DNA from 2 places in the Streptomyces sp. NPDC046197 genome. Region 2 is predicted to be linked to the other one. Evidence: riboswitches for the same ligand, from Rfam matches in the RefSeq annotation. Region 2 holds a riboswitch; the other holds the start of a gene.

Region 1 (15,814 bases), on a different contig from region 2:
GTGTACGCGATACCGTTCTTCGTCCTGCTGGTCGTCGTGGAGGCGCTCTCGTACCGCTTCCGCCCCGATGACGACGAGCTCGGCTACGAACTGCGCGACGCGCTCACCAGCATGTCCATGGGGGCGGGCAGCCAGGTGATCGGCCTGCCGTGGAGGGTGTTCGCCGTCCTGGCCTACGCCGCCCTCTACAGCCTGGCCCCCTGGCAGCTGTCCGCCTCGTCGGGGTGGACATGGGTGGTGTTGTTCTTCGCCGACGACCTGGCGTACTACGCCTTTCACCGCGCGCACCACCGCGTCCGCGTGCTGTGGGCCGGCCATGTGGTGCACCACTCCAGCATCCGCTTCAACCTGTCCACCGCGCTCCGCCAGAGCTGGACGCCCATGACGACCCTTCCCTTCTGGCTGCCCCTGGCCGTGCTGGGACTGCCGCCGTGGATGATCCTGCTGCAGCAGTCGATCAGCCTCGTCTACCAGTTCTTCCTGCACACCGAGCGGGTCGACAAGCTGTGGCGACCCATCGAGTGGGTCTTCAACACCCCTTCTCACCATCGCGTGCACCACGGCTCCAACAACGTCTACCTGGACCGCAACTACGGCGGCATCCTCATCGTGTGGGACCGTATCTTCCGCACCTTCGAACCGGAGGGCGAGCGGGTGGTGTACGGCCTGACGAAGAACATCGACACCCACAACCCGGTGCGGGTCGCCTTCCACGAGTACGCCGCGGCCTGGCAAGACGTCCGCGAGGCGCCACGCTGGCGCGACAAGGCGGGCCACCTCTTCGGCCCGCCCGGATGGTCGCCGGAGGCGAGGGCCGAGACGTGACGGGCCGCGACCGGAGGCCTCGACCCGTCTGACGTGGCGCACTTCCGTACTGCGGCCCGCATGTCACTTATGGTGGCTTCTGCGCAGGGCTTCCGTGCACGGAATGGAGTCGGGTACGTGGCGTTCGCGGAATCGGCCGGTGGCGGTGAGCCCGTCACCCCTCGCGAGTCGGCCCCGGAGTCCGGCCGGCGTTCCCCGGCACCGCTGCTGGCGGTGTGCGCCGGGTACTTCATGGTGATCCTGGATGTGACGATCATCAATGTGGCCGTGCCGGTGGTGGGACGGGACCTGTCGGCATCGCTCACCGGAATCCAGTGGATCACGGACGGATACACCCTGGTCTTCGCCGGTTTCCTGATGACCGGCGGCGCGCTGGGCGACCGGCTGGGCAACCGCCGGGTCTTCTGCTGGGGCGTGGTGGTCTTCACCGCGGCCTCGGCCGCATGCGCCTTCGCACCGAGCGCCCCCTTCCTGGTCGCGGCCCGGCTGGTCGAGGGGCTCGGCGCGGCGTTCATCGTTCCCGGTTCCCTGGCCCTGCTCCAGCAGGCCTACCCGGCGCCGGCCGCGCGCTCGCGGGCCTTCGGCCTGTGGGGCTCGATGGCGGGCATCGCGGCCTCCGCCGGGCCGCTGCTGGGCGGGCTGCTGGTCTCCACGGTGGGCTGGCGCTGGGTCTTCCTCATCAACCTGCCCGTCGGCGCGGCGTGCCTGGCGCTCACGCTACGGCACGTGGCGCCCTCGCCCCGGCATACCGCACGGGCCGTGGACTGGCCGGCGCAGTGCGCGGTCGTGGCGGCGGTGGCCCTGCTCACCGCCGCGCTGAACGAGGCCGGACGGCGTGGCTGGTCCGATCCCGCTGTGCTCGCCGGAATCGGCCTGGCCGCCCTGGCCGCCGTGGCCTTCGCCGTGCGCGAGTGGCTGGCGCGGTCTCCCGCCCTTCCGCTGCGCCTGCTGCGCTCACGCGCGATGAGCGGCGGAGCCGTGATCGGCCTGCTGTTCAACTTCGGCTTCTACGGCATGGTGTTCACCGCCAGCCTGGACTTCCAGCACCAGCGCGGCTTCAGCGCCCTGGCCACCGGCGCCGCACTGTTCCCGGCGGTGGCGATGACCATGTTCGCCTCCGTCCTGTCCGGCCGGCTCTCCCGCCGCACCGGCGACCGTCCACTGGTGGTCTTCGGCATGCTCCTGGCCGCCTCGGGGCTGGCGGGCTGGGCCGCGGCGGGGGCCGATCCCGCCTACCCGCTGCTGGTGGCTCCCATGATGGCCGCGGGGTTCGGCACCTCCTTCGCCCTCACCGGCTCCACCGCCACCGTGATGGGCGCCGCACCCCCCACGTACCCGGGGGTCGCCTCCGCCCTGTTCAACACCACCCGCCAGATCGGCAGCGCCACCGGGGTCGCGCTCGGCGGGAGTCTGCTCGCCACCGGCGGCGACTACGGTGCCGGGCTGCGCATCAGCATGGCCATCGGCGCGCTCGCCTACCTCACGGCCGCGTGCCTGGCGTGGCTCTGCGTGCCGCCGAAGCCCGAACAGCCGTAGGAGCGTGGTACCCGTGGACGGGGAGACCGGCGGTCGTGTCCACCTGAGACGGTGACGGACGACGCGGTCTCGGAATGGGACGGCATCACGGCGAGTCGCGCCAAGGGCGGGCGCCCGGGTGCCCGATGTGACACCGTGGACGCAGCCCCGGTCCGTCACTCCCCCCGTGGTGACGGACCGGGCCTGTCTGTGTCTCGGGTCGGCGGCCCGGGGGAGCGTGGCCGGCCGCCAGGAAGGGCGGTCAGGGCGGCGAACACGGCGCCGGCCCGCGCGTCGGCGTTCGGCACGAGTGCCAGGTCTGCGGCGTCGGCCGCAGAAAACGGGCGATCTCGCCGCGCGCGGCGGCGCCGGGCGGGCAGCTCCGGGAACCGGACGACCGGGGCCCGGTCCGTCTCGGCCCGCAGTTCGTTCTGCCGCTGCTGCGCGATCAAGGGCACGGCCCCGAAGGATCCGTGCTTGAGGCCGGAGCTTGTGGGCATTCCGAGGCGCTCGGAGTCCATCCGCCCGGCAGGCTTGATCGTCGCATCGGTTGGACGATGGACGACCGGATTCGCACAGACGGATCACGCCTCACCAGCCCAATGGAGGGCAAGCTCGTACGAGGGCGTGTCGCCGCGCGGAGTAGGCAGGGCGAAGCGGGGTACAACGGCTGCTGGCTCTTGTGGTCGCAGGAGCCGGAGCGCGCCCGGCAGACGGGCTGCTCCCGGCATGAATGAAGGAACAACGGTATGGCCAGCGGAACCGTGAAGTGGTTCAACGCCGAAAAGGGCTACGGCTTCATCGCACAGGACAACGGGGGGCCGGACGTCTTCGCTCACTACTCCGAGATCAAGGGCAACGGGTTCCGTGAGCTCACCGAGGGCGAGCACGTGACGTTCGACATCGGGCAGGGACAGAAAGGCCCGCAGGCACAGAACATCGTCCGGGGCTGACCCATGGTGAGGAGTGAGGCTCCTTGTCCCGAGCCGGGACGGAGGACGGCCTGAGAGACCGGGGCTGACGGCAATCGCGCGCGACCGGCAGGCAGCGGCACGCTGCCCGCCGGGTGCAGCCACGCCGTCGGCCCGCCCGGGGCCTGGGGCTCGCGTCTGGATGAGGGCGCCCTACCGGGCCCGCCCGGCGACCACCGTCGCCGCTGCCGACGAGCCCACCATGGAACGCACTCGCCGGCCCTTCTCCGTCCTGCCGCCCCGTGAGGCCGCCGAGCGCCCGGAGCGTCCGCCCGCCGCGCACCGGCCCGGACCGACCCACGATCGCCCGGCCGCGGTGGCCGTGCACCCTGGCCCAGGCCTGGGCTGACAACCCGGCATCCACCGCGGGCGGAGCGCTGAGTCACGAACCACGAACAGGGAATCAACTCCGCCGAGAACCTGTCGGGCCATCCGCCGAGTCAGGCCACGGGGCAATGGGCCGGTGAGAAGAGCGCCTACGACGCCGATCCCAACCACGACACCAACGGTGAGGGGTACAAGAAGAGGTAGGGCCGCTGCTACAACATGATCGACAGCAGGTGGCGCAAGATCGGCCGCGGCGCGAAGAGCGGCGTTCCCATGGCCGGTGGCGGGTGGATCACGGTGTGCCGGTACGGGAGCCGACACCATCCGGAACGGCTCGCCGGCCGGCCGCCGACTGCTCGGGGCGGCCGACCGGCCATGGTGGCGACGAAGCCCGGATCTACTGCGGCGGCTGGTCCCGGTCCCGGTCCATCCCGCCGAGCTGGTCCTTCAGCTTGTCCTGGGCTGTGTCGACCTGGCCGCGGTACTTGTCCTGGGTCCGCTCGTCGACGTAGTCACCGCCCTTGTCGATGCCCTTGCTCGCCGCGTCCTCATGGCCCTTCAGCAGGCCCTTGAGCTTGTCCAGCATGCTCATGTGCGCGTCCTCCCTGTTTGGTCCGTTCCACTCCAGGATGGACAGTGGCCCTGCGAGACGCATCCGCTGGGCAGGCGGGCAGGCGCGGCCCGCAGCCGGGGCCGCCGGGCCCGCCGGGCCCGCTTTCGGCTGCGGCGGTGCCGCACGACCCTCTGTGCCGCACGACGTCTCTAGCGCCGGGACGGGGCAGGGGGCTGTGGTGTGGCGGAGCGGACCTCGGCCGCGTGTGCGAGCAGCAGCAGGGCGTCCACCAGGTCGTGGGCCGCGCTGCCCGTCGCCAGGCGCCGGAGTTGAAGACCCATCACCACGGCGACCGTGGTGGCCGCCAGTCGTTCGGCGTCCGGGATCCCGAGCGAGGTGAGGATCTGAGCGGCGAGCCGGTCGTAGGCGTCGAAGGCCTCCGACGCGGCGTTGCGGAGGCGGTCGTCGCGCCCGGCCTGGACGTAGAGCTCGAAAGGGGCGATGTGCGCGCTGTCGTAGGCCGCCCCGCACGCCACCTGGCCGGCCAGGGACGCCGCGGCCTGGATGTCCATGCCGTCGTTGGTGCACTGGTCCGCCAGCCGTGTGAAGTGGCGTGTCTCCTCACGCACGAAGTGCAGCAGACTTTCCCGGAGCAGTTCGTGCTGGGTCGCGAAGTGGTAGGTGACCGATCCCAGTGAGAGGCCCGCTTCCTTCGCGATCCGCCGGTTGGTGACCGCGGCGACTCCGTCTTCTCCGATGATGCGCAGGACGGCGTCGATGATGCGCTGGCGAGTGGGTGCGGAACGGGCGTTGGACATGCCGCTCATTGTCCCACCGGAGCCCACCGGTGATCAGCGCGGCCCGGAGGGCGTCACTGCCGTGGACACGACGAAGCTTTCTCTCTATCGTTCGTTCGAACGAACGGAATCGGAGGGTAGCGATGCACGTAGCGGGAGCAACCGTTCTGCTGACCGGAGTCACCGGTGGCATCGGCGGAGCGTTGGCCGCCGAACTGTCCGCCCGCGGTGCGGACCTCGTGCTCACCGGCCGGCGCCGCGAGGCGTTGGAACCGCTCGCCGAACGCCACGGCGCCCGTACGATCCTGGCGGACCTCGCCGACGCCGACGATGTGCTGCGCCTGGCCGAAGAAGCCTCCGGTACGGACATCCTCATCGCGAACGCGGCTCTTCCCTCCAGCGGCGACGTGCTGGAGTACACGCCGGCCCAGCTCGACCGGGCGCTCGCGGTCAACCTGCGCGCCCCCGCGACGCTGGCGCGCCTGCTCGCTCCGCAGATGGTGGCGGCCGGGCGCGGTCACGTCTGCTTCGTCGGGTCGTTGTCGGGGATGGCGGCCACCAAGTGGTCCTCCGTCTACACGGCGACGAAGTTCGGGCTGCGCGGATTCGCGCTGTCCTTCCGCCAGGACCTGCACGGAACCGGCGTGGGAGTCTCGATCGTTCAGCCCGGCTTCGTGCGTGGGGCGGGGATGTTCGCCGACACGGGCTCGTCGACGCCCGGCGGCGTGCGTACGGTCTCTCCGCACCAGGTCGTCAGCGGGGTGTTGCGGGCGATCCAGCGGGATGTCGCGGAGATCAACGTCGCCCCGGTCGAGCTGAGGATCCTCACGAAGATCGCCTCGCAGTTCCCGGGCTTCGCCGAGCGGGTGCAGCGGCTGGCACGAACGGAGCAGACGATGCAGCAGATCGTGGCGGCGCAGCGGTCGAGCCGCTGAGCTGCCCGCCCCGCGGCGCGCAGGGGCGGGGTCCGCACGGTCTTGGCGGACGTCAGCCCAGGTTGCCGGTGCGGGCGGCCCGCCACAGGTCGACGCCGCCGTCGGTGGCGTACTTGTCGATCTCGGCCAGTTCTTCGGCGCTGAAGGCGAGGTTGTCCAGCGCGGCGACGTTCTGCTCCAACTGCCCGACCCGGGAGGCACCGATGACCAGCGAGGTCACGCGCTCGTCCCGCAGGGCCCAGGCGAGGGCCATCTGGGCCAGGGTCTGCCCGCGGCGCGCCGCGATCTCGTTCAGGGCCCGCAGCCTGTGCAGCATGTCGTCGGACAGCCACGTGGTGTCGAACGACGTACCCTGTGCGGCCCGCGAGTCCTGGGGGATGCCGTCGAGGTAGCGTCCGGTCAGCAGCCCCTGGGCGAGGGCCGTGAAGCCGATGACCCCGAAACCCTCCTCCCGGGCGACGTCGAGCAGGCCCTCGTTCTCGATCCAGCGGTTGACCATGCTGTACGACGGCTGGTGGATGAGGAGCGGAGTGCCGAGGTCACGGAGGATGGCGGCGGCCTCACGGGTCCGCTCGGCGTCGTAGGAGGAGATGCCGACGTACAGCGCCTTGCCCTGACGGACGGCGGTGTCGAGCGCACCCATCGTCTCCTCGAGCGGAGTGGTCGCGTCCAGGCGGTGGGAGTAGAAGATGTCCACGTAGTCCAGCCCCGTGCGCCGCAGCGACTGGTCGAGCGAGGCCAGCAGGTATTTGCGGGAGCCGCCGCCCTGGCCGTAGGGGCCGGGCCACATGTCCCAGCCCGCCTTGGTGGAGATCACCAGTTCGTCGCGGTAGGGCGCGAGGTCCTGCTTCATCAGCCGGCCGAAGTTGATCTCGGCGGACCCGTAGGGCGGGCCGTAGTTGTTCGCGAGGTCGTGGTGGGTGATGCCCAGGTCGAAGGCGCGCAGGGCGATCTCGCGCTGGGTCTCGAACGGGCGGTCGTCTCCGAAGTTGTGCCAGTAGCCGAGGGACAGGACGGGAAGGTCGAGCCCTGAGCGGCCGGTGCGCCGGTAGCGCATGGTGCCGTCGTAACGCTCAGGATCCGCGACGTAGCTCATCAGGTGATCTCCGGGTGGTGCAGTAATCGGTGCCCCAATGGGTGCAGGGGACGGGTTCCACACTGCGCGCGCGTGATCCTGAAGTCCAACTGTTCCGGTTCATCGGATTCAGCGACGCCGCTTCTCAATCCTGACCGCACAGGACGACGGCGGCCGTGTTCGCGGCACACCGTCCCGTGGGCGGGGGGCTTCCGAACCCGTTGCCGTGGGCACCCTTGACAGCGTGCGTGCTGTTTCGCGACGTTTGGTCCCTGGGGAGACGCCAGCAGCGCGTCATAGGGGGGAGCGGTCGTCCATGCGATCCATGAGCAGACATCAACGTGCCTTGCAAGCCCGTGCCACCACCGGCACGTCCCTCGCGGAGCCTGTGGAAGGGCGGTTGATGTGAGGTGGACATCACCATTCACAGACCCGACGAGCTGAGTGACTCGCTGCGCCGTGCCTGGCACCAGGCCATGGACGCGTCGCCCGAATACGCCAATCCCTTCCTGGCACCGGAGTTCGCGATCGGGATCGGCCGGTACCGCGGTGGCGCCCGGGTGGCGGTCCTGCGGGAGGACGGAGAGCCGGTCGGCTTCTTCCCGTACGAGCGCAACGCCCTCGGCGTGGGGAGGGCCATCGGTCTCGGCCTGTCCGACTGCCAGGCGCTCGTGCACCGCCCCGGGGTCTCCTGGAAGGCCCGGGACCTGCTGCGGGCCTGCGGGCTGTCGATTTTCGAGTTCGACCACCTCGTCCAGGAGCAGAAGCCGTTCGAGGGGCACATCACCGGGACGTTCGCCTCACCGGTGATCGACGTCAAGCCCGGCGACGGCGACTACCCGCAATGGCTGCGCAGCGCCTACCCGGGTCTGGCCAAGACGGTGCTGAAGAAGGAGCGCCGCATCGGGCGCGACACCGGCGAGGTGCGGTTCATCTTCGACGAACGCGATCCGCGGGCGCTGCGCACCCTGATGCGGTGGAAGTCCGCCCAGTACCGCCGGACGGGACGGATGGACCGGTTCTCGCGGCCGTGGATCGTCGACCTGGTGGACTACCTGTGCCACGTCCGGGAGGACCACTTCACCGGCGTGCTGTCCGTGCTGTACGCCGGCGACCGGCCGGTGGCCGCGCACTTCGGCCCGCGATCGAACACGGTGCTCGCGGCCTGGTTCACCGCGTACGACCCCGAGCTGCGCTACTACTCGCCCGGCTTGATCATGCACCTTCGGCTGGCCGAGGCCGCTGCCCGGCACGGGGTGACTCTGGTGGATCTGGGACGCGGCGACAAGGAGTACAAGGACTGGCTCAAGACCCGCGAGCTTCGTGTGGCCGAGGGGTTCGCGGCCCGTCCCCACCCGGTGGCCGCGGCGCACCGGCTGTGGCGCAGACCGGTGCGCGGACTGCGCAACACGGTCCTGGCCCATCCCCAGCTCCGGGAACCGGCCGACCGGCTGCTGAAGACGGTGGGCGCGCTGCGCACGTCGGGCGGAACGGGACGGGTCGCACGCTGAGCAATCCCGCCCCCAGCAATCCCGCCCCCCGCACCGCACACCCGCCACCGCCACCGCCACCGCCCCCGCGAGCGGCCCGGCTGGGGCGGCGGTGACCCGGCGGCGAGCGCCGTGCTGGAAGCGTCCGCGCTGCGGTGGGCGGGCTCAGGCGGCCTGTGCGGCCTGGAGCCGGTCTTCCGGGAGCGGGCCGGGCGGGGTGAGGGTGGCCGTGCCGTCGGTGAGGTGCAGGACGAGATCCGCCTGGGCGGCGAGGCGAAGGTCGTGGGTGATGAGGAACGTGGTGCGGTCGGCCGTGAGACGGCGCAGCGGCGTCATGAGCCGGGCGGTCGCGGCGTCGTCGAGACCGGTGGTGGGCTCGTCGAGGACGAGTACGGGCGCGGTGCGGAGCATGGCCCGGGCCAGGGCGATCCTGCGGCGCTGGCCGCCGGACAGGTGGCCGCCCCGCTTGCCGACGGGGGTGTCGTAGCCCTCGGGCAGGGCGCTGATGAAGTCGTGCGCGTCGGCCGCGTCGGCGGCGGTGAGCACCTCCTGGTCGGAGGCGCCCGGCCGGCCGTAGGTGATGTTGTCGCGGACGGTACCGTCGAAGAGCATGCTGTCCTGGGGCAGCAGGGTGATGTGCCGGCGCAGTTCGTCCACCGTGAGGTCGGCGATGTCCCGGCCGTCGAGCAGGATCCGGCCCCGATCGGGCTCGTGAAACCGCAACAGCAGCTTGCCGAGGGTGGACTTGCCGGAGCCGCTGGGGCCGGTGACCGCCACCAGCAGGCCGGGTGCGATGTGCAGGTGGACCCGGTGCAGCACCGGCCTGCCGCTGCCGGGGTAGGAGAAGCCGACGTCCTCGAAGGTGACCGCGCCGCGGACCGGCTCGGCGAGCGGCGAACCGCTGCCTGCGTCGCCCGGCCGCCGGTCGCTGCCGGATGCGGGCTCGGTCCGCAGCACCTCCAGGAGGCGTTCGCAGGAGGCGGTGGCCGAGGACGCGTTGACCAGGAGTTCGCCGAGTTCCTGCAGGCGTGGATGGAGGTATCCGAGGTAGGCGGCGAAGGAGAGCAGGCCGCCGACGCTGAGGTGGTGCTCGGAGATCTGCCAGGCCCCGGCGCCGATCACGGCCAGGACGCTGAGGGTCTCGATCAGCTCGCCCAGGGGCCCGTACAGCGCCGAGAGCCGGATCTGGCGCAGACCGGAGCGCATCCAGGTGCGCCCTTCGCGGTGGACCTTGCTGAGCTCCGCTTTCTGTCGCCCGTACGCCTGGACCAGCGACATGTTGGTCAGGTTCTCCTCCAGGACGGTGGCCAGCCGGCCGTTGCTGTCACGTTCCGCGCGGCTGGCGCTGCGCATCAGGGTGCCGAACACCCGGGCGACGACCCAGATCAGCGGCGCGGCGGCCAGGATGATCAGGGCCAGCTGCCAGCTGGTCCAGAAGGCGGCGACGGCGAAGACGAGGGCGCCGACCGAAGCGGTGATCAGCTCGACCGGGGCGGACGCCACCAGCGACTCCACGGCTTCGATGTCGCCGGTCATCCGGGAGACCAGGTCACCGGTGCCGTACCGGTCCAGGGCGTCCGGCGGCAGCTGCTGGACGTGCTGGAAGACCCGGTCGCGCAGGCCGAGCAAGAAGTGCTCACTGGTCCAGCCCGCGAGGTAACTGCCCGCGGCGGAGGCCAGCGCGCCAACGGCGGCGAGCACCAGCCAGGTGACGGCCGGCTCCCAGAAGGCGCCCAGGTCCCCGGGTGACAGCACGTCGTCGGTGAGCCGGCCGGCGAGGCCTATCGCGGCCGTGTCGCATCCTGCGGAGATCACCAGCAACACGGCGGAGGCCGTGACGACCGCCCGGTTGACGCTCACCAGCGGCCAGAAGGCCCGGAACGCGGCCAAGGGCGAGATACGGGCGTGGCGGATACTCATGGCGGGCCGATACTCCCTGGTCGGTGCCCAATTCGACGAAGCGCCGGGATTCGTCCGCAACGTTCGCTGCGGACGAATCCCGGCGCGATGCGACTGTCTGCCGGATTACTACTTGGCGCACTTCTTGTGCTTGCGATGGTGCTTCTTGTGCTGGTTCTTCGCCTGCTTTCCGGCGCAGCCGTTCTTCTTCTTCTTGGCCTTCTTGACCAGCATGATCTTGTCGAAGGACATGAGTGCTACACCTCTCTGAACGGGCTTTCGGATGGTGACCAGGAATACGGATGGGGAGTGCGCCCTGTTCAAAAAAGCCAAGGTTAATATCGGATCCATTTTCCTTACTGATTTCTCGCAATGGGCGCACACAAGCGTGTCGTGCTCCGGTGCGGTATTGGGTTTCGCCGACCAGGCCTTCCGGCGGGCTGACGGGTCTGCCGGGGAGGAATGGGTAGGTTTCGGGTGAGTCGGCAACTCCCGGGAGCCGATGTGAACCACTACGACCTAGGCAGCCACAGCCGGTGTGTGACGACGTCGTCCCCCGAGGCCCAGTCGTGGTTCGACCGCGGACTGATCTGGACCTATGCCTTCCACCACGAGGAGGCGGTCCGCTGTTTCGAAGCGGCTGCCGAGGCGGATCCCGGCTGCGCCATGGCCGACTGGGGCCTGGCCTATGCCCTGGGACCCAACTACAACAAGCCCTGGGACTTCTTCGACGACCAGGACCTGACGCGGGCGGTGGAGCGCACGCATGCCGCCGTGGAACGCGCGCACGCCAGGCCTCCGCCTCCCCGGTGGAGCGGGCTCTCATCGAGGCACTGCGCGCCCGCTACCCGCGAGCGGAGGCCAAGGACGCGGAGGACTGCTCGGTGTGGAACGTCGCCTACGCCGACAGCATGCGGGCCGTCCACCGGCTGGCGCCCGACGATCTCGACGTGACGACCTTGTACGCCGACGCCCTGATGAACCTCACGCCGTGGCAACTGTGGGACATCCGGACGGACCGACCGGCCGCGGGAGCGCGCACGCCGGAGGCCAGGACGCTGCTGGAGCGGGCGATCGCGACGGAGGCGGGCGCCCGGACAGCGCGGCCCCCTGGGTGCCGCCGGGTTCACTCGCGGTGGTGTGCGTCGACCGGGCACAGAATGAAGTCCGCGAAGGCCCGTCTGCCGGGCCGGTCACCGATCTCCGTGATGGCCGCACGCAGCGCGCGCAGGTGGCCGGTGGTCATCTGCAGCGGCGGCTCGTCGGGCTGGTAGGTGGTGCGGACCGGGTAGTCGACACCGGGCCGTCGCGTCATCTCGATGTGGCAGCCGAGTACGTGGGAGACCGTTCTGCGTTCGCAGAAGTCGATCAGGCGGTCAATTGTGCGGGCGAAGGCCGGCCAGTCCTCGATGTACAGCCGGCCGGGATAGACCGTGTCGCCGGTGAGCAGGAAACCGGTCCAGGGGTCGTAGAAGGTCACCGCAGCACTGTGGTGGCCCGGAGTGGCAAGGCAGTCCAGCACCCGGCCGCCCAGGTCGACTCGCGCTTCGGCGTCGGGGTTCGCATCGAATCCGAAGTACTTCCAGGCGGTGGCCGGATCGGCGTCCACCACCGTGGTGCCGGGCCGGTCGGTGAACTGCGCGTCGCCCGCGATGTGGTCCCCGTGCGGGTGCGTGTGCAGAACCAGCAGAGGGTATGCGTCTCGCGGATTCCGGGCGAGCCAGCCTTCGACCAGTTCATCGACCACCCGGCGCAACGGGAAGAACTCCGCGGACTCGGTGGCACCGGTGTCGATCAGCACCGCCCTGGCATTTCCGAACATCAGGAACAGGAACGGCGCCTCGTAGTCGACGGCCATGTTCTGCCGCAGGACGTAGGTGTGTTCGTCGTACGCATGGACCTGTACGTCAGGGTCGGTGTTGTGCTTGGCCGACGGTGAACCATGAATCCACCGAACGTCCAGTCCCCGTGGCCGGGGCACTCCACCGGCGAAATCGATCCACCGCTCGCCTGCGTCCACGACGTCTCCCGAAGTGCGTCGTCTTGGCAGGCCGGGTACGGCGCACATCTCGTCCGGGGCAGGCCCGACGAGCCTCCACGGCGACCGTATCACCGCACCGTGCCGGTCCAAGAAGGGCCGAGCCGGTACTTCGGCACGGTCCTGCGCAGCGACCGGCCGCAGCGACCGGCACACCTGTCAGCAACTACCGTCGGACACGGTCAAGTTGATACGCGAAGCTGTCGCCAACCGTCGCGGGCGAGAGGCTTCATGCGGCGGGCCGCCCGGCACGTCGTCGGCAGCGGGGTCCGCCTGCTCCTGGACATCGGTACGGGCCTGCCCACCTCGCCCAACGTGCACGAGACCGCCCAGGAAGTGGCGCCGGACGTGCGCGTGGCGTACGTCGACAACGCCCCGATCGTGAACGCCCACACAGACGCTCTGCTCGGCCACTCCGGCACCACCAGCGTCGTACTCGGCGACCTGCGCGATCCACGGGCGATCGTGGACCACCCCGACCGCCGCGGTCATCGGCGATGTCCAGGGCCACAGCACGAGTGCCGCCACTCTCATGGGTCAGGTCCGCACCGCGGTGCACGCCCACGCGACTGTCGGCGCATTCCCCGGCGAGGTGCTCGCCCGGACCAACCGCTTCCTCGGCGACCTCGAGTCCGGTCTGTTCACCAGTTGCCTCATCGCCCGCATCGACGTGTCCCGCCACCGGGCCTGCCTCGCCAACGCCGGGCATCCTCCACCCCTGGTGCGGCACCCTGACGCCCGTACCGAGATCCTCGAAGTCCCTCCGGGCCTGCTGCTGGGCATCGACCCCGACAGCGACTACCCCACCACCGAGATCCCCCTTCCGCCCGGTACCGTGTTCGCCCTCTACACCGACGGACTCGTCGAGACCCCCGGCACCGACATCGGCGCAGCCATCGCCCACCTCGCCGCGCGACTCGCCGAGGGCGACGACGCCACCCTGGACGCACTCGCAGACGGCCTCGTCGCAGATGCCGCCTCCCGCAACAGCAGCGACGACATCGCGCTCCTCCTCGTCCGTCCCCACTCCTGACCGGCCGTCAGTGCGACCGGTGGTCGACGGAAAGCGTGATCAAGACAGTGGTACACCGACGCGTCGTGACACCGTCCCGCCCTGCCCGCCCGGCCGGAGCCTTGCTGCCGGCGGGCCGTACGAGCGTTCCCGCGCGCTGCACCCCGGATCGCTCACAGGACGGCAGCGGCCCTGCTCTGTGCCTGCGCGAACTCGCTCACGGGATCGCCATCGACGCGCCAGGGCCAGGCGGTGACCGTGCCACCGAGTGCCTCGAAGACCGGACGGGCCTCGCGCCGCCGTTCGGCCGCCATCAGGGCGTAGGCAAGGAGGTTCAGGTCGGCAAGGGCGGCGGCATGGCGCAGGAACGCCGGCTGGACCCACGAGTGGACCGCGCGTTCCAGAGCCCGGGCCGCCGACGCCTGGGACCAGTGGTTGCGTGCCACGAGCGCTTCCAGTCCGCCCCGGGCGACGACAGCGTGGTACTGCAGGACCTGGGCCGTGAGCTCCGTCGCCGCGCAGGCCGCGTTGGCCGGCATACGGGCGGACAGGGCGTCGACGAACTCCAGCACCTGGAGGCGTGATCCGGACTCCTCCGGGGTGAGGTAGGCCAGCATGCTCAGGTATGCCTCACGGTTCCAGCGGTCGCGTGCCAGCACCTCGTTCCACACCCCGTACACCTGTGGCTGCTCCCAGCGCTCCAGGCGTGACACACCGAGCAGCACCACCCACGGCGTCGGGTCTTCCGGTGCGAGATCGGCAGCCCGGAAACAGGTCTCGGTGACGGCGGCCGCGTCTTCCAGCCGCCCCCGCGAGCGGCCGCGTGTGAGTTGCGTCCATGCGTGCAGGACGTGTGCGCTCGCATCGTGCGGCTCACGCGTGGCCCAGGCCGACGCCAGGTGGGACTCGGACAGGTAGTCCGCCAGGACGGACAGACGGTGCGTGCGGCGGTCCCAGCCACCCGTGTCCTGGTTCAGGAGGCGGGACATCTGGGCCAGACACAAGTCCGTCGTCGCGATCGTGCCAGTTCTGGTGATCGCCAAAAGGGACTTCAGCAGCTTGCCCAGGGCCTCGTCGTCGAGTTCCGGGGCCAGGCGCGCCCTTCTGCGACGGCTTGAAAGAAATGCCATGAACGGAGGTTAGAGGAGTCCAGGACCCAGACAAGACATGCGTCTGGATCGTTATGGGTTACACGTCTCACCAGGCGTTACCTGCTCGTATGGCGAGACGCGTGCACTTGGCGCCGGGCGCGGGCGGCGGGCCTTCCCCCCGGTCGCCGGCGGCGAGATCCAGCCAGGCGGCCGTCCCGCCCCGGCGAGGTGACCGCGCCGACCACTCGTCAAGTCGCGCGTGGGTGGCACGGTTGGGCAACCGGAGCTCGGGCTCGGGAGCTTCCGAGGGGATGCGGGAACAGATTTTCTAGAACCAGCCACGCGTTCCCAAACCGGTCCATAGGATGCATCCATCGCGCCGCTCGCAGCGGGCGTGTGCGCACGGCAGTGTCATGTACACGACGGGGGATGCATGGACGGGCTGTTCGTCTTCGGTATGGGCTTCCAAACCGCTGGGGTTCCGACCGCGAGGTCGTGATCGGCAGTTCGGCCGCCGGTGCCGCGGCGACGCGCACGGCAGCGGCCGAAGTCACGTGTCTCGCCGGCCCGGCACCTGTCCCCATCGGCAAGCGGCCTGGGCGTGAAGGCGCCTGAGCCGCTGATGTCTTCGTCCCACACCGAAGGAGCAACATGAGGATGTCACGGGCAGTAATGGGCTCGAATGTCCGGAAAGTCTTAGTAGTCGCCAGTTCGATGGTGGTCGCGGCTGTCGCATGCGTCGCGACCCCCGCGGACGCCGCACCGGCGGCCGACGCGGCACCGGCCAAGGGGTGCCAGACCCTCAGAGCCACACGGACACGTCTCATCGGCGCGGACGGGAAGACCGTCTCGCCGTCAGCGGCGTCAGCCGTGCGGGCCGCGGCCGCGAAGGAGCTGACGTACCGTCTGCCGGGCGGTGCGACCATGTCGACGACCGTCCCGCCCCAAGGCTTCCGGCCGCAGACCGCGGCCCCCGCGACGGCACGCGCCTACGGCTTCAACGCCCCGGACGCCCCCACGGCGCTGGCGGCATGGCGGGCGAGATACAAGGGGTATCGCGCGACCGTCCCCTCCGTGCCGTGCCTGGCACCGTCGCGCAAGTCGTCACTGCGGGTCTCCTACAGCAGCAACTGGGGCGGCTACGTCGCCACCGGGCACTCCAACTACAACGAGGTCTACGACGACCAGAACATCCCCACCTACTCCGCCGCCTGCGGCTCCAACAGGAACACGATGGCCTCCCCGTGGATCGGTCTGGGCGGTTACGGGGGATCCACCAAGCTGAT
Region 2 (12,960 bases):
GGGCTACGAGAGGGCTTCCTCGGCCGTCCCGGCGTACATCTTCGCGATCACGGACTCGATGTCCGGCTCCCGCACCGACAGGTCCACCAGCGGGTACTGCGCCGCGATCCGGGCCACCAGGGGCGCCGCCGACTGCGCCGCCGGAAAGGCCAGCCACTGCCGGGGGCCCTCGACCCGTACCACGCGCGCGGGCGGGACCTCGACGGGCGGCAGTTCACGCTCCAGGTCCACCACCAGCGTCCGTTCGCTCTCCCCCGCCTCGTGCAGTCCGGTGAGCGGGCCGTCGTACATCAGGCGCCCGTGGTCGATGACCATCACGCGTGAGCACAGCTGCTCGATGTCCTGCAGGTCGTGGGTGGTGAGCAGCACCGTCGTGCCGCGCTCGGCGTTCAGGTCGCGCAGGAACGCGCGGACCCTGGCCTTGCTGATCACGTCGAGGCCGATGGTCGGCTCGTCGAGGTACAGCACCTCGGGGTCGTGCAGCAGGGCCGCCGCGATGTCGCCGCGCATCCGCTGGCCGAGCGACAGCTGCCGTACCGGGACGTCCAACAGAGAGCCGAGTTCGAGGAGTTCGATGCAGCGGTCGAGATTCTCGCGGTAACGACCGTCCGGGATCCGGTACATGCGGTGCATCAGCCGGTAGGAGTCGATCAGCGGCAGGTCCCACCACAGGGTCGTGCGCTGCCCGAACACCACCCCGATGCGCTGCGCGAGCCGGGTCCGCTCGCGCGCCGGGTCGATGCCGGCCACCCGCAGCCGGCCGCCGCTCGGGGTCAGGATGCCGGTGAGCATCTTGATGGTGGTCGACTTTCCGGCCCCGTTCGGGCCGATGTAGCCGACCATCTCGCCGCGTCCGACGCGGAAGGACAGCGCGTCGACCGCCCGTACCCGCCGTCGCTCGCTGCGCAGGAAACCGGTCTTCTTCCGCACCTCGAAGACCTTCTCGACCCGGTCGAGTTCGATGAATCCGCCGTCCACCGCCGTCACCGCCGCACGCCCCTTCAACTCCCCGTACTCCGATACGACCTGAGCCCCGCCCGCCAGGCCACCCCCGCCAGCGCACAGCACGCGGCGGCCACCAGCGGGGGTGTGAACGCCGCCCACTGCGGCAGGTCCAGTGGATACGGCCGCCCGAGGACATAGGTCGCGGGCAGCCAGTTGACGAACGCCAGCGGCAGTACGAAGGTCACCCCGCGCACCAGCTCCTTGGCGAACACCGTGGGCGGGTACTGCAGCAGGGTGGTGCCGCCGTAGGTGAAGGCGTTCTGCACCTCGGAGGCGTCCTGGGCCGCGAACTGGAAGGCCGCGCCCGCCACGAACACGGCGCAGAAGATGCCGAAGCCGCTGAGCAGCATCACCGGCATCAGCAGCACTCTCGGCGGCGTCCAGTCGATCTCCAGGGTGCTCAGCGCGTAGCCCAGCACCAGCGCGCCCTGCGTGACCCGGCCCAGTCTGCGCAGCCCGAAGCGGTCGGCGGCGACCTGCGCGAGTACGGGCGCGGGGCGCACCAGCAGGGTGTCCAGGGTGCCGTCGCGCACCCGGCGGCCCAGCCGGTCCATCGACCCGATCGCGAGGTCCGCAAGCCCGAAGGACACACTGGTCAGCCCGTACAGGAACGCGATCTCGGGCAGCGTGTAGCCGCCGAGCGCGTGCACCCGGGAGAACATCAGCAGGATGGCGACGAAGTCCAGCGCGGTCGCCGCGAAGTTCCCGAACGTGGTCATGACGAAGGAGGCCCGATAGGCCATCGTGGAGCGGATCCACATCCCGGCGATCAACCGGTAGGCCCGCACGGCGTCCGCCACCCGACTGCCCGCGGCGGCTGGACCACGCCGGCCGCCCCGGCCGTCGTACCCGGACCTGGCGTCCTGCGCGTACCCCGGGCTGTCCGGGTGTTCCGTCGGTTCAGCCACCCTGGACCACCACCCGCCGGGTCGCCACCGTCTGCACCAGTCGTCCGGCCGCCAGCAGCGCCACCGCCCACGCCCCCTGGAAGGCGTACGTGGTGAGCGGGTCGGCGTGCCCCAGCAGGACGTCGGCCGGGGCCTGGAGCAGCGAGGACCACGGCAGCGCGCGGACGATCTCGCCGAGCGCGCCCGGGAAGACGTTCAGCGGCAGCAGCATCCCCGAGCAGAAGAACCCCGCCAGCCACGCCATCTGGACCACGCCCGTGCCGTCCAGCAGCCAGAACGCGCTCAGCGCCACCAGGAACCGGATCCCGAAGCCGACCAGCATCGCCAGCAGCACCGCGCCGAGGAACGCGATCCAGGTCACCGCGTCCGCCGGCAGGGCCACCGGGAAGCACAGCGCCCCGAAGCCGAAGGGGATCACTCCCCGCCCCAGCAGCTGGAACAGCGCCCGCCCCAGGTCGCTCGCCAGCCACCACAGTTGCAGGTCGGCGGGCCGGTACAGATCGATCGCGATGTCACCCGTACGGATGCGTTCCATGAGCTCGTCCTCGACACCGCCGCCCCCGATCGCGAGCGTCGACAACAACGCCTGCCCCAGCCAGACATAGGTCACGGCCTGGGCCGCGTCGTACCCCCCGAGGTGCGGCCGCACGTCCCACAGCGCGAGGTACGTGTACACCAGGATCAGGCCGAACACCGTGTTGGTGAACACCCCGGCCGCCGTCGCGGCCCGATATGTCGCGTACCGCCTGAACACCCCCGCCGCGACGGCCACGTACAACCGCCCAGCGCCCACGTCAACCGCCTCCCCGTCCACCCGGCACGAAGCGCAGGAGCCTAGCCCGCCACCAACGGCGGGCGCCACGGGTTTTCCGGGCGACGGGGGCGGTGGCGTGGGCGCGACGGTGACCGGTGGGATGGGCGGGAGCGGCGGCCGGGCGCGACGGGGGGAAGCGGCGGCCCGGTACGACGGGCGGAAGCGGCGGCCCGGGACGCCGGGGCGGAGGCGGCGGCCACGACCGGTCGGGGGGCTTTTCGGCCATCGCGAACCGGGCCGCGGTCGGGGAACGGATCGGCGGATGGGACAGTCTTCATCAGAGGAGCGCAAAGAGCGCCAGAGGCGTACGGGAACGACGTACGACGCACGTACCACAGGAGTCTCCGCAGACCATGAGCGACGAGCCGCAGGCGAAGCAGCCGAACAAGGGCTTGGCACGCACAGAGCCCCCTGGGGCTGCCCAGTCCGTTCCCGCGCCCGGAACCGGCTCGCCCGCCACCGGGCCCGCGGCCGGGGGCGCCACCGGCGGCGGTCAGCCCAAGCGCCCGGGGCGCACCGGCTGGCGTCGGCTCGTCCCCACCTGGCGCATGGTGGTCGGCTCCTTCTTCGTCGTCGTCCTGCTGCTGGTCGGCGCGTTCTTCCTCGGCTACTCGATGGTCAAGATCCCGCCCGCCAACGCCCTGGCCACCAAGCAGAGCAACGTCTACCTCTACGCGGACGGGACCGAGATCGCCCGCGACGGGCAGATCAACCGGGAGAACGTCGGCCTCGCCCAGGTCTCCAAGGACGCCCAGCACGCCGTGCTGGCCGCCGAGGACCGGGACTTCTACACCGAGTCCGCCGTGGACCCCAAGGCGATGCTGCGCGCCGCCTGGAACACCGCCACCGGCAAGGGCAGGCAGTCCGGCTCCACGATCACCCAGCAGTACGTGAAGAACTACTACCTGGGCCAGGAACAGACCGTCACCCGCAAGGTGAAGGAGTTCTTCATCGCGATCAAGCTGGACCGCAACCAGTCCAAGGACAAGATCCTCGAGGGCTACCTCAACACCAGCTACTTCGGCCGCAACGCCTACGGCATCCAGGCCGCCGCGCGCGCCTACTACGGCATGGACGCGCGTGCCCTCGACCCGGCCCGCGCCGCCTACCTCGCCGCGCTGGTCAACGCGCCCAGCGAGTACGACGTCGTCGCCCACCCGGAGAACAAGGCCGCCGCCCTGGCCCGCTGGAACTACGTGCTGGACGGCATGGTCAAGAAGGGCTGGCTCAGCACCTCGCAGCGGGCCGGCATGAAGTTCCCGATGCCGGGTGACCCCACGGTGCCCACCAGCATGTCCGGACAGCGCGGCTACATCGTCACCGCCATCAAGGACTACCTGACCAAGAACAGGATCCTCAGCGCGGACGAGCTCGACGCGGGCGGCTACCGCATCACCACCACCCTGCAGAAGAACAGGCAGGACGCGTTCGTCGCGGCGGTCAACGACAAGCTGATGTCCAGGCTGGACAGGAAGAACCGCAAGGTCGACACCTACGTCCGCGCGGGCGGCGCCGCGGTCGACCCCAAGACCGGCAAGGTCGTGGCCATGTACGGCGGCATCGACTACGTCAAGCAGTACACGAACAACGCCACCCGCCGGGACTTCCAGGTCGGTTCCACCTTCAAGCCGTTCGTGCTCACCTCGGCCGTCCAGAACCACTCCGAGACGCGGGACGGCCGCGCCATCACCCCGAACACGCTCTACGACGGCACCAACAAACGCCCCGTCCAGGGCTGGAACGGCTACTACGCCCCCGAGAACGAGGACTACCGCTCCTACGGCAACATCACCGTCCGCGAGGCGACGGACAAGTCCGTCAACGCGGTGTACGCGCAGATGGCCGTCGACGTCGGCTCCGACAGGGTCAAGCAGACGGCGATCGACCTCGGCATCCCCTCCGCCACTCCCGACCTGACCCCCAGCCCCTCCATCGCGCTCGGCCCGGCCACCGCGAGCGTCCTGGACATGGCCGAGGCGTACGCGACGCTCGCCAACCACGGTGAGCACGGCGTCTACACGATGATCGAGAAGGTCACCAAGGACGGCTCCGAGATCGTCGAGCTGCCCAAGGAGACCAACTCACAGGCCGTCAGCCGCGAGGCCGCCGACACCACCACCGCCGTCCTGCAGAGCGTCGTTCAGAACGGCACCGGCACCCCGGCCCAGGCCGCCGACCGCCCCGCGGCAGCCAAGACCGGTACCGCCGAGGAGGACACCGCGGCCTGGTTCGCCGGCTACACCCCCGACCTCGCCACCGTCGTCTCCGTCATGGGCCAGGACCCGGTGACGGCCGCCCACAAGCCGCTGTACGGCGCCCTGGGGCTGGACCGCATGAACGGCAGCGGGCCGCCCGCCGACATCTGGGCGCAGTTCACCAAGAACGCCCTGAAGGGCGCCCCGGTCACCGACTTCGACCTGCAGGTGCAGAGCGGCGCCGACCAGCCCCCGCCGCCCCCCACCGTGCAGACGCCGGGCATCGGCGGCCAGGACGCCGGCGGCACCGACACCACCGGCGGCGAGGACACCCAGGGCCAGGACCAGGGCCAGACCGACGGTCAGACCGGCGGCCAGACACCCGGCGGGACCACCGGGGACACCACCGGGGGCACCCCCACGACCGGCGGCGACACCACCGGAGGCACGCCGACCACCGGCGGCACCACGGGCGGGAACGACGGCGGCACCACGGGCGGCACGCCGACCACCGGCGGCACCACCGGCGGGAACAACGGCGGGAACACCGGCGGCACCACGGGCGGAGACCCCGGGGGCACCACCGGGACCACCGCGGGCGGAAATCCGGGAGGCACGACGGGTGACGCCGGTACGACGACCGGCACCGGAGGCACACAGCACCTGGCCGCCGGACGTCAGTGACCCGAGGTCGCCTTGAGCCCCACCACGGCGACCAGCAGCAGACACACGAAGAAGATCCGGGCGGCGGTCGCCGGCTCCCCCAGCGCCACCATGCCGACCACCGCCGCACCGGCCGCGCCGATGCCCACCCACACGCCGTAGGCGGTACCGATGGGCAGGGACTTCGCGGCGTACGACAGCAGCAGCATGCTCGCGAGGATGCCGACGCCGGTGAGCACGCTGGGCAGGGGCCGGGTGAACCCGTCGGTGTACTTCATCCCGACCGACCAGCCGACCTCCAGCAGACCGGCGACGACGAGCAGGACCCAGGCCATGACGGCACCTCCGAGACGACTTGCGGATCACTGACCGGGTGCGTCGTCTTTGCGTACGTCCCGGTACGGCGCGTCTCGTCGGGCTCCTTCGACGTTAGCAAGGGGACGGCAAGAAGGGGCTGGTGACGATGGTCACCAGCCCCTTGTCCGGACTCGTCTACAGGTACAGGCCGGTGGAGTCCTCCGAGCCCTCGAACCGGTCCGCCGCCACGGCGTGCAGGTCACGCTCGCGCATCAGCACGTACGGGGTGCCCCGCACCTCGACCTCGGCGCGGTCCTCCGGATCGAACAGCACGCGGTCTCCCGGTTCCACGGTCCGCACGTTCTGCCCGACCGCGACGACCTCCGCCCACGCCAGCCGGCGTCCCACCGCCGCCGTGGCGGGAATCAGGATGCCGCCGCCCGAACGCCGCTCGCCCTCACTGGTGTCCTGCCGGACCAGCACACGGTCGTGCAGCATCCGGATGGGCAGCTTCTCGTGATGGGTGCTGTTCTCGCTTCTGTTGCCGCTCACACCTTGAACCTACCTGCCTTCGGCACTTCCGTACGCGGGTGGGTCGCCAGGGCCGGACAAGGCCCTAGTCCCGACGCCGCCGTGCCCCCAGGGCGAGCAGCCCGACGAGGCCGACGGCGACGAGCGCGACCGGCACCACCCGCTCCAGCCGCGGCGCGCCGTCCTCGTCCACGAACTGCGCCCGCACGTCGCTCACCACGCGGTTGACCTGCACGTAGGCCCGTCCAAGCGTGTGATCGATGTTGGAGACGACCTTGGCCTTGGCGTCCCCGACGATCGTCTTGGGGTGCACGCGCACCCCGATCTCGTCGAGCGTCTCGGCCAGCACCTCGCGGCGGCGCCTGATGTCCGCCTCGATCTCAGCCGGGGTTCTGGTGTCCGCGGTGTCCGCCACCGTACCGCCTCCGAAGTCAACTGATGCCTGTTCAGGACAGTCTGTCAGTTCCGCGTCCGACCGTGCTGTCGGCACCCCCGGTTAGGCTCGGACCGGAACGGCACCGACCGCGGTGACGACCACTGATCCGCCTACGAGGAGACGAGCCCGATGACCGAGCGACTCCAGCCCGGGGATGCGGCCCCCGCATTCACCCTTCCCGACGCCGACGGAAACGAGGTGTCGCTGGCCGACCACAAGGGCCGCAAGGTCGTCGTCTACTTCTACCCGGCGGCCCTCACCCCCGGCTGCACCAAGCAGGCCTGCGACTTCACCGACAACCTCGACCTCCTGGCCGGCGCCGGGTACGACGTGATCGGCATCTCCCCCGACAAGCCGGAGAAGCTGGCGAAGTTCCGCGAGAAGGAGAGCCTGCGGGTCAAGCTGCTGGCCGACCCCGACAAGCAGGTCCTGGAGTCCTACGGCGCCTTCGGCGAGAAGAAGCTCTACGGCAAGACGGTCGTCGGCGTCATCCGCTCCACGGTGATCGTCGACGAGGAGGGCAAGGTCGAACGCGCCCTGTACAACGTCAAGGCGACAGGCCACGTGGCAAAGATCATCAAGGATCTGGGGATCTGACCACAAGCCTCGCGGCCCGACTTGACCTGCCCGTAGACTGAGCGCCGCGCGGTCGGGCACCCCGACCGCCCGAGCGGCCGTGATGGAACTGGCAGTCATGCTGGGTTTAGGTCCCAGTGGGTTCACGCCCGTGTGGGTTCGAGTCCCACCGGCCGCACGCCGTACGAAGGCCCACCCGGTACCAGCAGCCGGGTGGGCCTTCGTCTTCGTCAGCCCAGCAGTTCCCTGACCACCGGCACCAGCGCCCGGAACGCCCTGCCCCGGTGGCTGATCGCGTTCTTCTCCTGCGGCGTCAGCTCCGCGCACGTCCGGGTGTCGTGGTCCGGCTGGAGGATGGGGTCGTAGCCGAAGCCGTTCGTGCCGGCGGGGGTGTGGCGCAGGGTGCCGCGCAGTTGGCCCTCGACGACCCTTTCCGTGCCGTCCGGCAGGGCGAGGGCGGCCGCGCAGGCGAAGTGGGCGGTGCGGTGTTCGTCGGCGATGTCCGAGAGCTGGGCGAGGAGGAGGTCGAGGTTGGCCTTGTCGTCGCCGTGGCGGCCCGCCCAGCGGGCGGAGAAGATGCCGGGTGCGCCGCCGAGGACGTCGACGCAGAGCCCGGAGTCGTCCGCGACGGCCGGCAGGCCGGTGGCGCGGGCCAGGGTGTGGGCCTTCAGCAACGCGTTCTCGGCGAAGCTCACGCCGGTTTCCCTGACGTCGGGGATGTCGGGGTAGGCGTCGGCACCGACGAGTTCGTGGGTCAGGCCGGCCTCGGCGAGGATCGCCCTGAGTTCGGTGATCTTTCCGGCGTTTCGGGTGGCGAGGATCAGGCGGGTCATGCCGTCCAGTATCCCGGCCGGGGCGGGGGCGGCTCGCGCTGCCCGGCGTTACGACGTGCAGACCTTCGTCAGTTCGCCGGCCGCGTCGGTGACCGGGCTGAGGTCCGGTGTGCGGTCGCCGTTCTTGACGGCGGTGCGGACGTCGCCGACCGCCTTGTCGAGGTGGTCGACGGCCTTGTTGACGTCGGCGTTGTCGGTCTTGTCGCCGATCTTCCGCAGGTCCTTCTCGATCGAGGCGAGGGACTTGTCGGTCTGGGTGGGGTCGTTCGTGGCGCTCTCCACCGCCTGCTGGAGATTGGTGACGCTGTCGGCGATGGAGTCGGCGGTGTGCACGCAGTCGATCGCCTTGTCCACCGCGCCGCACCCGGTCAGCGCACCCGCGGTGAGTGCGAGGGCGGCCGCCGTGGCGGCGACGGCTGCGCTGCGGACCGGGCGTCGGCGTCGGCTCGCGGCCATGGCTGGGTTCCCTCCCCGTTGTGGGCGCCCGTGGGCGGTCCCGTTCCTGGCCGGGCGTACGGCGATGGGCCGTACGCCCGTACCGGTAGGGACGCGGGGGCGCGCGGTGGGGTTGCCCTTGCCCGCCGGGCTTCTTGGGGTGCCCTTTACTGTGCGCGGGTCCTGTGCGCGGGTCCTGTGCGCGGCTCGTCGCGGCCTGGTTTGCGGAGGCCCTACTTGGCGAGGGTGGTCTCCAGTGCCGCGCGCTGGATCACGGCGAGTTCGGCGCAGCCGGTGACGGCGAGGTCGAGCAGGGCGTCGAGTTCGGCGCGGGCGAAGGGCTCGGCCTCCGCGGTGCCCTGGACCTCGACGAAGCGGCCGTCGCCGGTGCAGACGACGTTCATGTCGGTGTCCGCCTTGACGTCCTCCTCGTAGCAGAGGTCCAGCAGCGGCACGCCGGAGACGATGCCGACGGAGACCGCGCTGACCGTGCCGGTCAGCGGCTGGCGGCCGGGGCGGATCAGCTTCTTGGCCTGCGCCCAGGCGATCGCGTCGGCCAGTGCGACGTAGGCGCCGGTGATGGCCGCCGTGCGCGTGCCGCCGTCGGCCTGGAGGACGTCGCAGTCGAGGACGATGGTGTTCTCGCCGAGCGCCTTGTAGTCGACGACCGAGCGCAGGGAGCGGCCGATGAGGCGGGAGATCTCGTGGGTGCGGCCGCCGATCTTGCCCTTGACGGACTCCCGGTCGCCGCGGGTGTTGGTGGAGCGGGGCAGCATGGCGTACTCCGCGGTGACCCAGCCCTCGCCGCTGCCCTTGCGCCAGCGCGGGACGCCTTCGGTGACGGAGGCGGTGCAGAAGACCTTCGTGTCGCCGAAGGAGACGAGGACGGAGCCCTCGGCGTGCTTGCTCCAGCCGCGTTCGATGGTGACCGGGCGGAGTTGTTCGGGGGTGCGGCCGTCGATTCGAGACATGACCTCGAGCCTAGTCCCCCACGTGGAAGGGGCCCCTCCCGCGGTGGGAAGGAGCCCCTGGGGGTGAATTCCGGAGGTGCGCCGGCGTTCACCTGTTCACGCGTTCAGGTGTTCGCGTGTTCACATCATGTCTTCGATCTCCGCCGCGATCGGGTCGGCGTCGGTGCCGATGACGACCTGGATGGCGCTGCCCATCTTCACGACGCCGTGGGCGCCGGCGGCCTTGAGTGCGGCCTCGTCGACCAGTGAGGGGTCGTTGACCTCGGTGCGGAGCCGGGTGATGCAGCCCTCGATCTCATCGATGTTGTCGATGCCGCCGAGCCCGGCAACGATCTTCTCAGCCTTGCTGGCCATGTTCCTTCTCCCCTGATCCGAACCGCTTTGTCGCAGTAACCCACAGTTGGCCCATCTTCGCGAGCGGCCGTGTCGTGGGTGCCGAATGATGGCGTCACGACAGCGGAACCGTGCGCCAACTGGTCTACACCAGCTTGCGGGCGGTGGCCAAACGCGCGGAAGGACGCCATGAGTGCCGAGAGCGCCCCCAGCACGGCCGGCCCTGCGCGCGCCCGCTGGAACACCCTGTTCCAGGGCTTGCAGAAGATGGGCCGCAGTCTTCAGCTGCCGATCGCCGTGCTGCCGGCCGCGGGCATCCTGAACCGGCTCGGACAGCCGGACGTCTTCGGCGACCAGGGCCTGGGCTGGACGAACGTCTCCAAGGTGATGGTGGGCGCGGGGGGCGCGCTGCTGGACGGTTCCCTGGGTCTGCCCCTGCTGTTCTGCGTCGGCGTGGCCATCGGCATGGCACGGAAGGCCGACGGTTCGACGGCGCTCGCGGCGGTGGCGGGCTTTCTCGTCTACTACAACGTGCTGCGCCAGTTCCCCCACTGCCCCGGCGGCTCGAAGGTGCTCCCCTCCTTCGGCTGCCAGGCGGCCGACGGCAGCCTGAGCACCTTCACGTTCCAGAACCCCGGGGTGTTCGGCGGGATCGTCATGGGTCTGCTCACCGCGTTCTTCTGGCAGCGGTACCACCGGACACGGCTGGTGGACTGGCTGGGGTTCTTCAACGGCCGCCGGCTGGTGCCGATCATCATGTCGTTCGTGGCGATCGTGGTCGCGGCCGCCTGCCTGTGGGTCTGGCCGCCGATCGGTCACGGCCTGGAGAGCTTCAGCGACTGGCTCTACGCGCTGGGCGCCTGGGGCGCGGGCGTCTTCGGGGTCGCCAACCGTGCGCTGCTGGTGGTGGGTCTGCACCAGTTCCTGAACGTGCCGATCTGGTTCCAGTTCGGCAGTTACACCAAGCCCGACGGCACGGTGGTGCACGGCGACATCAACATGTTCCTGGCGGGCGACCCGAACGCGGGCCAGTTCACCTCGGGCTTCTTCCCGATCATGATGTTCGCGTTGCCCGCGGCGGCGCTGGCGATGACGCACTGCGCAAGGCCCGGCCGCCGCAAGGAGGTCGGCGGTCTGATGCTGTCGGTGGCGCTGACGTCGTTCGTCACGGGCATCACGGAGCCCCTGGAGTACTCGTTCCTGTTCATCGCGCCGGGGCTGTACGCGGTGCACGCGCTGCTGACCGGGGTGTCGATGGCGGTGACATGGGGGCTGGGAGTGCACGACGGGTTCAGCTTCTCGGCGGGCCTGATCGACTACGTCATCAACTGGAACCTGGCGACGAAGCCCTGGCTGATCATCCCGATCGGCCTGTGCTTCGCCGCGGCGTACTACGCCGTCTTCCGCTTCGCGATCACGAGGTTCGATCTGAGGACTCCGGGCCGGGAGCCGGAGGACCAGGTCGAGGACGTCACCAAGGCCTGAGCGCCGGTTTCGGCGGGGCCGGAGCCGGTACGCCGCGTAGCGGTGCGGTCGCAGGAATCGCGGGTTCCTTACGCCACCTTCATCTGCTAAAACAGGTCTACACCACTGAGTGGTGTAGACCACCACCCGTTGGAGGACGTATGAGCACCGCCACCGCGACAACGGCGGCTCCCGCGAAGAAGCGGGGATCCGGCCTGTTCCAGGGCCTGCAGAAGGTCGGCCGCAGCCTGCAGCTTCCGATCGCCGTACTGCCGGCGGCGGGCATCCTGCTGCGGCTCGGGCAGCAGGACGTGCACGACAAGCTGAACCTGCCCGACAAGGTCACGGCGGTGTTCGCCACGGCGGGTGGCGCGATCTTCGACAACCTTCCGATGCTGTTCTGCATCGGTGTCGCGATCGGCTTCGCCAAGAAGGCGGACGGCTCCACTGCGCTCGCGGCCCTGGTCGGCTTCCTGGTGTACAGCAACGTTCTGAAGGCCTTCCCGGTCACCGAGGCGAAGGTGCAACCGGGCGCGGACATAGCGGCGACCTACAACAACCCCGGTGTCCTCGGCGGCATCCTGATGGGTCTGCTGGCCGCGGTGCTGTGGCAGCGCTACCACCGCAAGAAGCTGGTGGACTGGCTCGGCTTCTTCAACGGCCGCCGGCTGGTGCCGATCATCATGGCCTTCGTGGGCACCGCCATGGGCGTCTTCTTCGGACTGGTGTGGAAGCCGATCGGTGAGGGCATCTCGCACTTCGGCGAGTGGATCACAGGTCTGGGCGCCCTCGGTGCCGCTCTGTTCGGTCTGATCAACCGCGCGTTGATCCCGGTCGGCATGCACCAGTTCGTGAACACGGTCTCCTGGTTCCAGATCGGCGACTTCAAGAACTCGGCGGGCCAGATCGTCCACGGCGACCTCAACCGCTTCTTCGCCGGCGACCCGACCGCGGGACAGTTCATGTCGGGCTTCTTCCCGATCATGATGTTCGGCCTGCCGGCCGCCGCGATCGCCATCGCGCACTCCGCCCGCCCCGAGCGCCGCAAGGCCGTCATGGGCATGATGGTCTCGCTCGCCCTGACCTCCTTCGTGACCGGTGTGACCGAGCCGATCGAGTTCGCGTTCATGTTCATCGCCCCGTTGCTGTACGTGATCCACGCGGTGCTGACCGCCCTGTCCATGGCGATCACCTGGGCGCTCGGCGTGCACGCGGGCTTCACCTTCTCCGCGGGCTTCATCGACTACGCGCTCAACTGGAACCTGGCCACCAAGCCCTGGCTGATCATCCCGATCGGCCTGGTGTTCGCGGCGATCTACTACTTCCTCTTCCGCTTCGCGATCAACAAGTTCAACCTCCCCACTCCGGGCCGCGAGCCCGAGGAGGAGGTCGAGGACCTCACGAAGGCGTGAGCCCCGCATCGTGCCCCGCACCGTGACGAAGGCCCCCGGAGCCGAGCTGCTCCGGGGGCCTTCGGGCGTCACGGGGTCTGTTCGGGC

What was found. A riboswitch is a leader RNA that binds a small molecule or an ion and turns the genes downstream of it on or off. The one in region 2 is predicted to bind guanidine.
Region 1: it holds a riboswitch for guanidine, as region 2 does, so the genes downstream of both, AB0A61_RS32960 (MBL fold metallo-hydrolase) here and AB0A61_RS09740 (multidrug efflux SMR transporter) in region 2, are expected to answer to the same signal.

What each region holds. Positions count from the first base shown of each region.
Region 1 covers NZ_JBEYZY010000034.1:20,471-36,284, reverse strand. Annotated here, with positions in the region: gene AB0A61_RS33015 (sterol desaturase family protein) at 1-825, shown strand, start outside; gene AB0A61_RS33010 (MFS transporter) at 943-2,361, shown strand; gene AB0A61_RS33005 (cold-shock protein) at 3,090-3,293, shown strand; gene AB0A61_RS33000 (antitoxin) at 4,036-4,230, opposite strand; gene AB0A61_RS32995 (TetR family transcriptional regulator) at 4,401-5,009, opposite strand; gene AB0A61_RS32990 (SDR family NAD(P)-dependent oxidoreductase) at 5,132-5,923, shown strand; gene mgrA (L-glyceraldehyde 3-phosphate reductase) at 5,976-7,019, opposite strand; gene AB0A61_RS32980 (GNAT family N-acetyltransferase) at 7,409-8,509, shown strand; gene AB0A61_RS32975 (ABC transporter ATP-binding protein) at 8,654-10,408, opposite strand; gene AB0A61_RS32970 (hypothetical protein) at 10,517-10,639, opposite strand; partial or broken gene AB0A61_RS32965 (hypothetical protein) at 10,850-11,478, shown strand; gene AB0A61_RS32960 (MBL fold metallo-hydrolase) at 11,514-12,407, opposite strand; guanidine-III (ykkC-III) riboswitch at 12,420-12,486, opposite strand; partial or broken gene AB0A61_RS32955 (SAM-dependent methyltransferase) at 12,648-12,911, shown strand; partial or broken gene AB0A61_RS32950 (PP2C family protein-serine/threonine phosphatase) at 12,907-13,458, shown strand; gene AB0A61_RS32945 (hypothetical protein) at 13,611-14,567, opposite strand; gene AB0A61_RS32940 (G1 family glutamic endopeptidase) at 15,453-15,814, shown strand, end outside.
Region 2 covers NZ_JBEYZY010000005.1:229,308-242,267, forward strand. Annotated here, with positions in the region: gene AB0A61_RS09720 (ATP-binding cassette domain-containing protein) at 4-987, opposite strand; gene AB0A61_RS09725 (ABC transporter permease) at 1,002-1,805, opposite strand; gene AB0A61_RS09730 (ABC-2 family transporter protein) at 1,906-2,706, opposite strand; gene AB0A61_RS09735 (transglycosylase domain-containing protein) at 3,081-5,606, shown strand; gene AB0A61_RS09740 (multidrug efflux SMR transporter) at 5,600-5,920, opposite strand; guanidine-III (ykkC-III) riboswitch at 5,958-6,030, opposite strand; gene AB0A61_RS09745 (co-chaperone GroES) at 6,078-6,380, opposite strand; gene AB0A61_RS09750 (DUF3618 domain-containing protein) at 6,499-6,828, opposite strand; gene bcp (thioredoxin-dependent thiol peroxidase) at 6,979-7,446, shown strand; tRNA gene AB0A61_RS09760 (tRNA-Leu) at 7,520-7,603, shown strand; gene rdgB (RdgB/HAM1 family non-canonical purine NTP pyrophosphatase) at 7,656-8,258, opposite strand; gene AB0A61_RS09770 (hypothetical protein) at 8,307-8,714, opposite strand; gene rph (ribonuclease PH) at 8,927-9,664, opposite strand; gene AB0A61_RS09780 (PTS glucose/sucrose transporter subunit IIB) at 9,785-10,018, opposite strand; gene AB0A61_RS09785 (PTS transporter subunit EIIC) at 10,187-11,482, shown strand; gene AB0A61_RS09790 (PTS transporter subunit EIIC) at 11,623-12,873, shown strand.